3 regions of the Arthrobacter sp. NPDC057013 genome follow, and region 3 is predicted to be linked to each of the others. Evidence: riboswitches for the same ligand, from Rfam matches in the RefSeq annotation. Region 3 holds a riboswitch; each other region holds the start of a gene.
The links. Region 3 has a riboswitch for S-adenosylmethionine ahead of ACFTSA_RS10350 (aminotransferase class V-fold PLP-dependent enzyme). Riboswitches for the same ligand answer to the same signal wherever they lie in the genome.
Positions count from the first base shown of each region.

Region 1: another riboswitch for S-adenosylmethionine. It lies ahead of ACFTSA_RS11545 (DUF1737 domain-containing protein); the one in region 3 lies ahead of ACFTSA_RS10350 (aminotransferase class V-fold PLP-dependent enzyme).
Region 2: another riboswitch for S-adenosylmethionine. It lies ahead of ACFTSA_RS04425 (homoserine O-acetyltransferase); the one in region 3 lies ahead of ACFTSA_RS10350 (aminotransferase class V-fold PLP-dependent enzyme).

Region 1 covers NZ_JBHUSE010000007.1:54,436-57,701, reverse strand. The annotation lists gene ACFTSA_RS11555 (aromatic amino acid ammonia-lyase) at 1-204, opposite strand, end outside; gene ACFTSA_RS11550 (NtaA/DmoA family FMN-dependent monooxygenase) at 209-1,504, opposite strand; SAM riboswitch class IV at 1,711-1,825, shown strand; gene ACFTSA_RS11545 (DUF1737 domain-containing protein) at 1,839-2,147, shown strand; gene ACFTSA_RS11540 (rhodanese-like domain-containing protein) at 2,144-2,563, shown strand; gene ACFTSA_RS11535 (O-succinylhomoserine sulfhydrylase) at 2,565-3,266, shown strand, end outside.
Region 2 covers NZ_JBHUSE010000002.1:81,280-84,545, reverse strand. The annotation lists gene ACFTSA_RS04430 (bifunctional o-acetylhomoserine/o-acetylserine sulfhydrylase) at 1-1,303, shown strand, start outside; SAM riboswitch class IV at 1,409-1,524, shown strand; gene ACFTSA_RS04425 (homoserine O-acetyltransferase) at 1,537-2,712, shown strand; gene ACFTSA_RS04420 (MFS transporter) at 2,927-3,266, shown strand, end outside.
Region 3 covers NZ_JBHUSE010000006.1:52,097-55,362, forward strand. The annotation lists gene ACFTSA_RS10345 (class I SAM-dependent methyltransferase) at 1-368, opposite strand, end outside; gene ACFTSA_RS10350 (aminotransferase class V-fold PLP-dependent enzyme) at 469-1,887, opposite strand; SAM riboswitch class IV at 1,922-2,035, opposite strand; gene hisN (histidinol-phosphatase) at 2,217-3,029, opposite strand; gene ACFTSA_RS10360 (ribosome small subunit-dependent GTPase A) at 3,096-3,266, opposite strand, start outside.

The sequences.
Region 1 (3,266 bases), on a different contig from region 3:
GCCCAGCAGGGTGTTGAGTCCGTAGACCCGGTGGCCCGAAACGATGGTCGCCTGCACCACGTCGCGGGACAAGCCCACGAGCTCAAGGGCCTCAGCACTGAGCACCACCTCCACCGCGGGATCGGTTGCCGCCGCGGCCACGTCGTCGGCGCGGATCTGCGCCGTGCCGATCAGGAACGTGCCGCGTGCATCAGCGCCTGCCATGGCGTTAGAAGTCCAGCAGGTTCCGGCGGAAGCCGCCGTCGCCGTAGCTTGTCCGCAGCAGTCCCCGACGGCGGAGCACCGGTGCCAGCCTGTCCAGCACTCCGTGAATGGTGGCCGGGTCCACGAAGCCGGAGAAGAGGAACCCGTCGCCGCCCACTGCGGCCCCGGTTTCCTCGAGGTAGTCCGCGATTTCCTCGGCGGTGCCGATGATGCTGTCACCGGCGCCGCCGCTGCGGGCCTGCAGGATCTGCCGCAGGGTGGACCCCGGCGGGGCGGCCTTGGAGAAGTGCTCCAGCGTGCCCTGGTTGCTGTTGGTGCTGAGTTCGGGAAGGGGCGCGTCGAGGTCGAACCGCTTGAAGTCGATGACGGACAGGTAGGAGATGGAGTTGAGCTGGCTGTCGATGTCCCGCTGCGTGAGCTCCCGGCGGGCAGCCCGCAGTTCCTCCGCTTCGGCGGTGGAACCGGTCACGGTGGGTTTGAGGACGAACAGCACCTTGACGTCGTCGGGGTTCCGGCCTGCCCCGGCGGCTTCGGCGCGGATGGAATCCCGGTAGGCCTTCATGCCGTCCACACCGCGGGCCAGGGCAATGGCGACATCCGCATTTGCACCCGCGAAGGCCTTGCCCCGCGGGGATGCCCCCGCCTGCACCAGCACCGGTTCCTCCGGCAGGGGTGCCGTGTTCAGCGGTCCCCGGACCTTGAAGAACTCGCCGTCATGGTGGATCGGCCGGACCTTGGTGTGGTCCGCGAAGATTCCTGCCCCAACGTCCTCCCGGATGGCGTCCGGTTCCCAGCTGCGCCAGAGCTTGCGCACGACGTCCACGAACTCCTCGGCCTTCTCGTAGCGGAGGTCGTGCTCGATCTGCTGGTCCAGCCCGTAGTTTTGCGCGGCCAGGTCGCTGCCGGAGGTCACCACGTTCCAGCCGAGCTGCCCGTTGGAGAAGTGCTGCAGCGTGGCCAGCAGCCGGGCGGCGGTGAACGGCGGATAGAAGGACGCGCTGATCGTGGGCACAATGCCCAGGTGTTCCGTGGCGGAGAGCAGATACGGCACCAGTGCCAGCGGATCGTGCTTCGGCGCAAAGGACGCCTGCGCCAGCGAGACCTCAGCGGTCCCGCCGTAGGTGTCGGGGACGGTGAGCGAGTCCTCGATGATGAACAGGTCCAGCCCCGCCCGCTCGAACTCCCGGACGGCGTGCTGGTAGGGGTCGGGCTTCTTCCAGTCATAGCCGATTCCATAGCCGGGCGTGCCCCAGCCCTGAACCCCGAAGCCATGGCCCACAAACCATCCAAAGTGCAGCATGGGAGTCACTGTATTCGGGGGCGAGTCATTCACTGTGGCCTGGTTTCATCCGGCGTTACGGCGGTTCATCTCCCGTCATTATCCTCCCGGCCACCGGCTTTGTAACCGCAACGCGGGGTCACCACCATGACCAGTTGTTGGGTGCGTTACGGAACATGACGACGGCCGCGGTGCGCGCCGCCGTCGTCAGTGTTACGTTTTTGGGGAGTAATGAGTACCGGCATTAAGCCCTGACTGGCCGGTCGGCAACCCTCCTTCCGCGGCGGGGTGCCTCAGGTGAATACTCGGCATATCGACCACTTCGAGCTGCAAGCGTGAGAAAAGGAGATCCGTCGTGTCAGACGCGCCCGCCGTTGCAACGCTGCCATCCCAGCAGGATAAACCCGAGGAAAAGCTGTCCTACCGCCTGATCACGGGCCCGGATGACCGCGCATTCTGTGAGCGCATCTCGGCCGCCCTGGCCGAGGGATACGTGCTGCACGGCAGCCCTGCCGCCACCTTCAACGGCACCACCGTCATCGTGGCCCAGGCCCTTATCCTGCCTGCCGCCATCGCCACCGCAGATGCCGCCGTCGCCACCGCCGTGGACCGGCTGGACTCCGATGATGACCTCAGCGCAGAAGCCTACGAGGGCCACGCATGAGCTACGCCGGAGACCTCACTCCCCAGGACGCGTGGGCCAAGCTCGAGCAGGGCGCCGTCCTGGTGGACGTGCGGACCGAGGGCGAGTGGGCGCACATCGGCATTCCGGACACCACGTCCGCGAACGGCCAGCGGAATGATCCTCTTTTCATCCAGTGGACCTATCCCGGCGGCATTCCCAACCCCGACTTCGTCGAGCAGCTGAGGCAGCAGGCGCCTGAGGACACCCGGGTGGAGCTGCTGTTCCTGTGCCGCTCCGGCCAGCGCTCCATCGCCGCCGCCACCGCTGCCGCGCAGGCCGGCTTCACAGCCTACAACGTCCTCGAAGGCTTCGAGGGCGAGCCCGACCGCTACGGTGAGCGCACCGTGAACGGATGGAAGAACCGCGGACTGCCGACGAACCTGGAAAAGAACTAAGTTGACCTTTAATCACGACGCCGCCGGCTGGAGCCCCGATACCCAGGCCGTCCGCGGCGGGCTGGACCGCACCAATTTCCAAGAGACCACCGAACCTGTCTTCCTGAACTCCGGGTTCGTTTATGAGTCGGCCGCGGCTGCGGAGCGCGCCTTCACCGGCGAGGACGAACGCTTCGTCTACTCACGTTACGGGAACCCTTCAGTGGCCACGTTCCAGGAGCGGCTCCGCCTGCTCGAAGGCACCGAGGCGTGCTTTGCGACGGCGTCCGGCATGTCTGCGGTGTTCACCGCCCTGGGTGCCCTGCTGGGCGCCGGGGACCGTGTGGTCGCCAGCCGTTCTTTGTTCGGCTCCTGCTTCGTAATCCTCAACGAAATCCTGCCGCGCTGGGGCGTGGAGACCGTATTCGTGGACGGTCCGGACCTCGAGCAGTGGCGTGCTGCCCTCTCGGTGCCCACCACGGCGGTCTTCTTCGAATCCCCGTCCAATCCCATGCAGGAAATTGTGGACATCGCAGCGGTCAGCGAACTCGCCCACGCCGCCGGCGCCAAGGTGGTGGCGGACAACGTCTTTGCCACCCCGCTGCTGCAGCGCTGCGGGGACCTCGGCGCGGACGTGATCGTCTACTCCGGCACCAAGCACATCGATGGCCAGGGCCGCGTGATGGGCGGCGCCATCCTGGGCACCAAGGAATTCATCGACGGC
Region 2 (3,266 bases), on a different contig from region 3:
GTCATTCGAAACACGCCAGATCCACGCCGGCCAGGTGCCGGACAACGCCACCGGTGCCCGGTCGCTGCCGATCTACCAGACGACGTCGTTCGTCTTCCCCAGCGCCGAAAGCGCGGCGGACCGCTTCGCGCTCGCCGAAATCGCGCCCATCTACACCCGGATCGGCAACCCGACCCAGGACGCCGTCGAGCAGCGGATCGCCAGCCTGGAGGGCGGGCTCGCCGCGCTGCTCCTGAGCTCCGGCCAGGCTGCGGAAACGTACGCCATCCTCAACATTGCCGAGGCCGGCGACCACGTGGTGGCCAGTCCCAGCCTCTACGGCGGCACCTACAACCTGCTGGCACACACCCTCAAGAAGTTCGGCGTGTCCGTGACCTTCGTGGCCGACCCGGACAACCTGGAGCACTGGCGCGACGCCGTGCAGCCGAACACCAAGCTCTTCTTTGCCGAGGTGGTCTCCAACCCCCGCCAGGACGTCCTGGACATCGAAGGTGTTTCCCGGACCGCGCACGAGGCCGGGGTGCCGCTCATCGTGGACAACACCCTGTCCACGCCCTACCTCATCAGGCCGCTTGAGTGGGGCGCGGACATCGTGGTGCACTCGGCCACCAAATACCTGGGCGGGCACGGGGCCGCCATCGCCGGTGTCATTGTGGATTCAGGCAACTTCGATTTCGGCAAGGATCCGGGGCGGTTCCCCGGGTTCAACACGCCGGACCCCACCTACAACGGCCTGGTCTACGCCCGCGACCTCGGCGCAGACGGTGCACTGGGGGCCAACCTGTCCTACATTCTCAAGGCTCGGGTCCAGCTGCTGCGCGACCTGGGCTCCGCCGTATCCCCGTTCAATGCCTTCCTCATCGCGCAGGGCCTGGAAACGCTGAGCCTGCGGGTGGAACGCCATGTGGCCAATGCGGTGGCCGTCGCCAGCTGGCTGGAAGCCAGGGACGATGTGGAGTCCGTGGCCTACGCCGGACTGCCGTCCAGCCCCTGGTATGAGCGGGGTCTGAAGTACGGGCCGAAGGGCACCGGCGCGGTGGTGTCGTTCACCGTGGCAGGCGGGGCCGAGGCAGGCAAGCGCTTCGTGGATGCCCTGGAACTGCACTCCCACGTGGCGAACATCGGCGACGTCCGCTCCCTCGTCATCCACCCGGCGTCGACCACGCACAGCCAGCTGACTCCGGAACAGCAGAGCGTGGCCGGGGTGGCCCCCGGCCTGGTCCGGCTGTCCGTGGGCCTGGAACACATCGACGACATCCTGGCCGACCTCGACGCCGGTTTCCGGGCGGCGAAAGGCGCCTGAGTCCGACCGCCGCCGGTGGAACTCCCGGCCCGGGAACGGGCCGGGAGTCACACAGCCGTCATATTCTTCGCGCAGATGTCCGCCTGTTTCGTAAACTGGGCAACAGGTCATGAGTGCCAGCGACAGCCCCGGCTTGCTGGCCGGCAACCCTCCTTCCGCGGTGGGGTGCCCCGGGTGAAGACCTGGCCTGCCGGACAGCTGCCGGCGGGCAAGCGCGTAGAAGAGGTTTACCCATGACGATTTCTGTCAGCAGCACCGATTTTCCCGCCGCCGAGGCTCGGCACGGCACGGCTTTGAACGGCACCGTTTGCGGCGGCCGCACCACTCCCGACGGTACAGTCCAGTACCTCAGCATCGGCAGCCTGGAGCTCGAGGCCGGGGGATTCCTGCCGGACGTGACCCTGGCCTACGAAACCTGGGGAACGCTCAATGAGGACGGCTCGAACGCCATCCTCGTGCAGCACGCCCTCACCGGCAGCACGCACGTGACGCGGGGCGCCGGTGACGAGGAGGGCTGGTGGGAACAGCTCGCCGGGCCGGGTGCGCCGGCGGACACTGACAGGTTCTTTGTCATTTCGATCAACATCCTGGGCGGCTGTTACGGATCCACCGGACCGTCGTCGAACGCTCCGGACGGCAAGCCTTGGGGCTCGCGGTTTCCGCTGGTGACGCTTCGGGACTCCACCGTGGCCGAGGCGCGGCTCGCCGACCGGCTCGGCATCGGCACCTGGCACGCCGTGGTGGGCGGATCCATGGGCGGGGCCCGTGCCCTCGAATGGGCGGTGACTTTTCCGGAGCGGGTCCGCCGCTGCGGTGTCATCTCCGTCGGCGCGAGGAGCACGGCCGAACAGATCGCCTTCGCGCAGGCACAGACACTGGCTATCCGGCAGGACCGCCACTTCAACGGTGGTGACTACTACGGCGGACCTGAACCCACGGAGGGCCTGGCGCTCGCCCGGCGGATCGCCCACATCACCTACCGGTCCGCCTACGAGCTCGATTTCCGGTTCGGCAGGAACGCGCAGGCCCCCGAAGAGCCGCTGCAGGCCGATGCCCTGGCGGGCCGCGGCCGTTACCAGGTGGAGAGCTACCTCGACCACCAGGGCAACAAGCTGGTCCGGCGCTTCGACGCCAACAGCTACATCGCCCTGACGGAAGCGCTCATGAGCCATGACGTCACCCGCGGACGGGGGACCCTTAAGGAAGCCCTGGCCCGGGTCACCGCCGACGTCTTCGTGGCCGCCGTGGAGACGGACCGGCTGTACTTTCCCGCGCAGTCGCTGGAACTCGCCGAGGCCCTGCCCGGGAATGTGGACGTGCACATGATCGATTCGCCGATCGGCCACGACGGGTTCCTCACGGAGATCGGCCAGCTGAACGCCCAGCTCAGGGAACACTTCCTGAACTGATCGGGCCCCGGTCAGTACGGCCGGAGCCTGCCGTACCGCGGCAATACCAGTGCAGCAGATGTGCATTTATGCAGATGCGCCCTGCACTATTTGGCGTTGAGCTTGCGTCATTGGCAGACCATACTCGTTGAATCCGGCGTTCGTGGTGCGCATCACACCCCGTCGCCATCGACTGGTCCCCGTGGTGTCGAGGAAGACACCGAAGGAGTTCGCAATGAGTACGGAAAGCTCCGCCGCAAGGCGTGCAGAAGAAACCGACGTCAAGGCCTCAGGCCTCAAAAAAGTTGTCACGGCGTCCATGGCCGGCACCGTGGTGGAGTGGTATGAGTTCTTCCTCTACGCCTCGGCTGCCACCCTGGTCTTCGGCAAGGCCTTCTTCCCCAACGCCGGCACCGAGCTGGACGGCATCATCGCCGCCTTCCTCACGTACGCCGTCGGCTTCGTTGCCCGCCCGATCGGCGGCATCGTCTTTGGCCACTTCGGCGACAAATTCGGCCGGAAGCAGCTGCTGCAGCTGAGCATCATCCTGGTGGGCGTCTCCACCTTCCTCATGG
Region 3 (3,266 bases):
TGCCAGGCCTGGGCAACGCAGACGACGTCGAACGCGGCCCCGGGCAGTCCGGTCGCCTCCGCGGTCCCTTCCAGAATTTGGACACCGGGGTAGGCGCCGCTTGGAAAGACACGGCTGAGCTGTTCCAGCATGTCCACGGAAGGGTCCACCGCGCTGACGCTGAGCCCGCGTTCCACCAGAAGGGCCGTGAATTTACCGGTTCCGGCGCCGATGTCGGCGGCCGTGCTGGCCCCGGCCGGGATGAGCCAGTCCGCGGAATCGTCAGGGTAGCCGGGACGGACGCGGTGATAGTGTTCGCCGCCGTCCTGGAAGCTCTGCCCAAGCTCCCGCCGGCGCACGTGATGAAGTTTGGGACCGCCCCGTGCCACGCACAGTCTCCTTAGCCCGACGTCGAAAATTACCTTTCGAATTTACCGTACGGAGGCCGCTGGCAGGGGAGCCCGGGTGGCGCTTAGTCTTGGATGCCCGTCAGTCTTGGATGCAGGGCGCGGCGCCGGCAGTGCCTGGCGTGTTGGGTGCCCACTCGGGGTAGGTGCGGGTGTCGTTCGCCGGAACCCAGCGTCCGGCATCCACCACGTAGTCCCAGCCGAGGCCGGAGCGGCGGAGCTCCTCGATGCCGGCGAGCAGCCGCTGGGCGTCCTCGAGCCGTGATCCCACACCGAAGCTGGCGCGCAGGGAACCGGACGGCAGGCCGAGGCGCTTCAGCAGCGGGTGCGCGCAGAAGCGGCCGTCGCGCAGGCCCACGCCGTGTTCGGCCGACAGGTAAGCGGCCACGAGCCCGGCGTCGTAGCCCTCCACGGAGAAGTTGACCACGCCAATGGCATCGTCCGGGTCACTGTCCTCGAAGATCTGGTGGACGGTGACGCCGCCGATCCTGCGCAGCCCCTCGACGAGGAAGGACCGGATGGCAGCCTCATGGGCGTGCCAGCTCTGCGGATCCAGGGCAGCGATGACCTGGGTTGCCCGGGCCAGGGTGGCTGCGCCGAGCACGTTGGGTGAGCCGCCCTCGTGGCGGGCGGGGCCGGTGGCCCAGCTGACGCCGTCGAGCCTTGCCTCGCTGACCGCGCCGCCGCCCGCGAGATGGGGCGTGCCGGCGTCGAGCCAGTCGGGACGGCCGATGAGCACGCCGGCGCCGAAGGGGGCGTAGAGCTTGTGGCCGGAGAAGGCGAGGTAGTCGACGTCGTCCGCGGCGATGTTGACGCGGCGGTGCGGCGCGAGCTGAGCGGCGTCCACCACGATCCGTGCGCCGTATTCGTGGGCCAGTGCAGCGAGGCGCCGGATCGGAAGGATTTCGCCGGTGACGTTGGACGCGCCGGTCACGGCCAGGAGGCTGACATCGCCGTGCTCCAGCTCCGCACGCAGGCTGCTGATGGTGGCTTCCAGCGTTTCCGAGGCCACCACGCTGCGGTGCGGCACGCCCTGCCACGGCAGCAGGTTGGCGTGGTGCTCGATGTCCAGATACAGCACTTCACCGGTGTGGTGGTGGTCCTCCACCGGCAGGCAGCCGGCCAGGAGGTTGAGGGAGTCGGTGGTGTTCCGGGTGAAGATGACGGCGTCATCGGCGCGGCCGCCCACGAACTCCCGCACGATGTCGCGCGCGTTCTCGTACACGGAGGTGCTGATCTGCGAGGCGTAGCCGGCGCCCCGGTGCACGCTCGCGTAGTAGGGCAGGATCTCGTTGAGGTAGGCAGAGACCACGGACAGGGCGGGCGCGGAGGCGCCGTAGTCGAGGTTGGCGTAGCGGACGTGGCCGCCCTGGATCAGCGGAGCCTGGATTTCCGCGCCGGTGACGGCGGCCAGGGGACGGCCGGCGGCGGCGAATCGGCCGTCCAGCAGGGCCGCGTCCGCGGCAGAAGACTCGGTGGATGAAATGATCGCAGTCGTCATGGGACCTCACTGGGAAAGGACCCCACGTGACGGGGATCCGCGCTTGCCGGGTCCGTTCCGGATCGGCCTGGTCGTCACCCGGGGCACCCCACCGCGAATGGAGGGTTGCCGGCCAGCTAACCGGGGTTTAGCGCTGGCACTCGTGACCTGTTACGAGACTAAGACATCTGGCCGGCCGATGAAAAAGCCGCTCCGGAATGTTAAGTGGATTATTACGCAACCCGGATATCGGGCCTTCGGCCGAATAAACGACGGCGGCCGCCACCAAAAGGGGGCGACCGCCGTCGTAATATTCAGCACAATGGCGCCGGGCCGGCTCCGGGGTAGGGCTAGAGCAAATCGTCCAGCTGCGGGTTCAGCCGCTTCAGGACTTCCGAGTGCAGGATCGAGTTGGTGGCGAGGGCGTTGCCGCCGAACGGGCCATCCGTGCCTTCGAGGGAGGTGAAACGGCCCCCTGCCTCGGTCACGATCGGCACCAGCGCCGCCATGTCGTAGAGGTTCAGTTCCGGTTCGCAGGCGATGTCCACCGCGCCTTCGGCCACCATGCAGTAGGACCAGAAGTCGCCGAAGGCGCGGGTGCGCCACACATCCTCGGTGAGCTGCAGGAACTCGCCGAGGTTGCCGCGGTCCTTCCAGCCGCCGAGGCTGGAATAGGACAGCGAGGCGTCGGCGAGGCTGGACACATTGGATACCTTGAGCCGGGTGGCGGCGGCCAGGGAACGGCCCGAGTAGGCGCCGGCGCCCTTGGCGGCCCACCAGCGCTTGCCGAGCGCCGGGGCGCTGACCACGCCCACGACGGGTTCGCCCTCGTCGACGAGGGCGATCAATGTGGCCCACACCGGCACCCCGCGGACGAAGTTCTTGGTGCCGTCGATGGGGTCGATGATCCAGCGGCGGGAACCGTGGCCGGAACTTCCGAACTCCTCACCGAGCACGGCGTCACGGGGGCGGGAACGGGACAGCTGGCCGCGGATGGACTCCTCGGCGGCCTTGTCCGCATCGGTGACCGGCGTCAGATCAGGCTTCGTCTCGATCTTGAGGTCCAGCGCCTTGAACCGGCTCATGGTCTGGTCGTCCACGGAATCGGCCAGCACATGGGCCAGACGCAGGTCATCGTTGTACGTTGAAGCGGGTTGGGTCATGGTTCCAAACTACCCTCAAAGGCCCGGCGGGGCGGGGAGGCAGCCGCCGGGCTGCGCCACGGAAGGCTAGCCGACGCTGCCGAGTTCCTTGGTCTCCTGGCCCTCCGTGCGCGGGTCGGTGCCCAGCAGGCGGCGCAGGGACGCGAGCCTGGCCGCTCCCGTGGGGCCGGCGTTGCCAGCCGCGACCCAGGCATCCACGCCGCAGTTGACGGCGGCGGCGTCGTGCTTGCAGCCGCG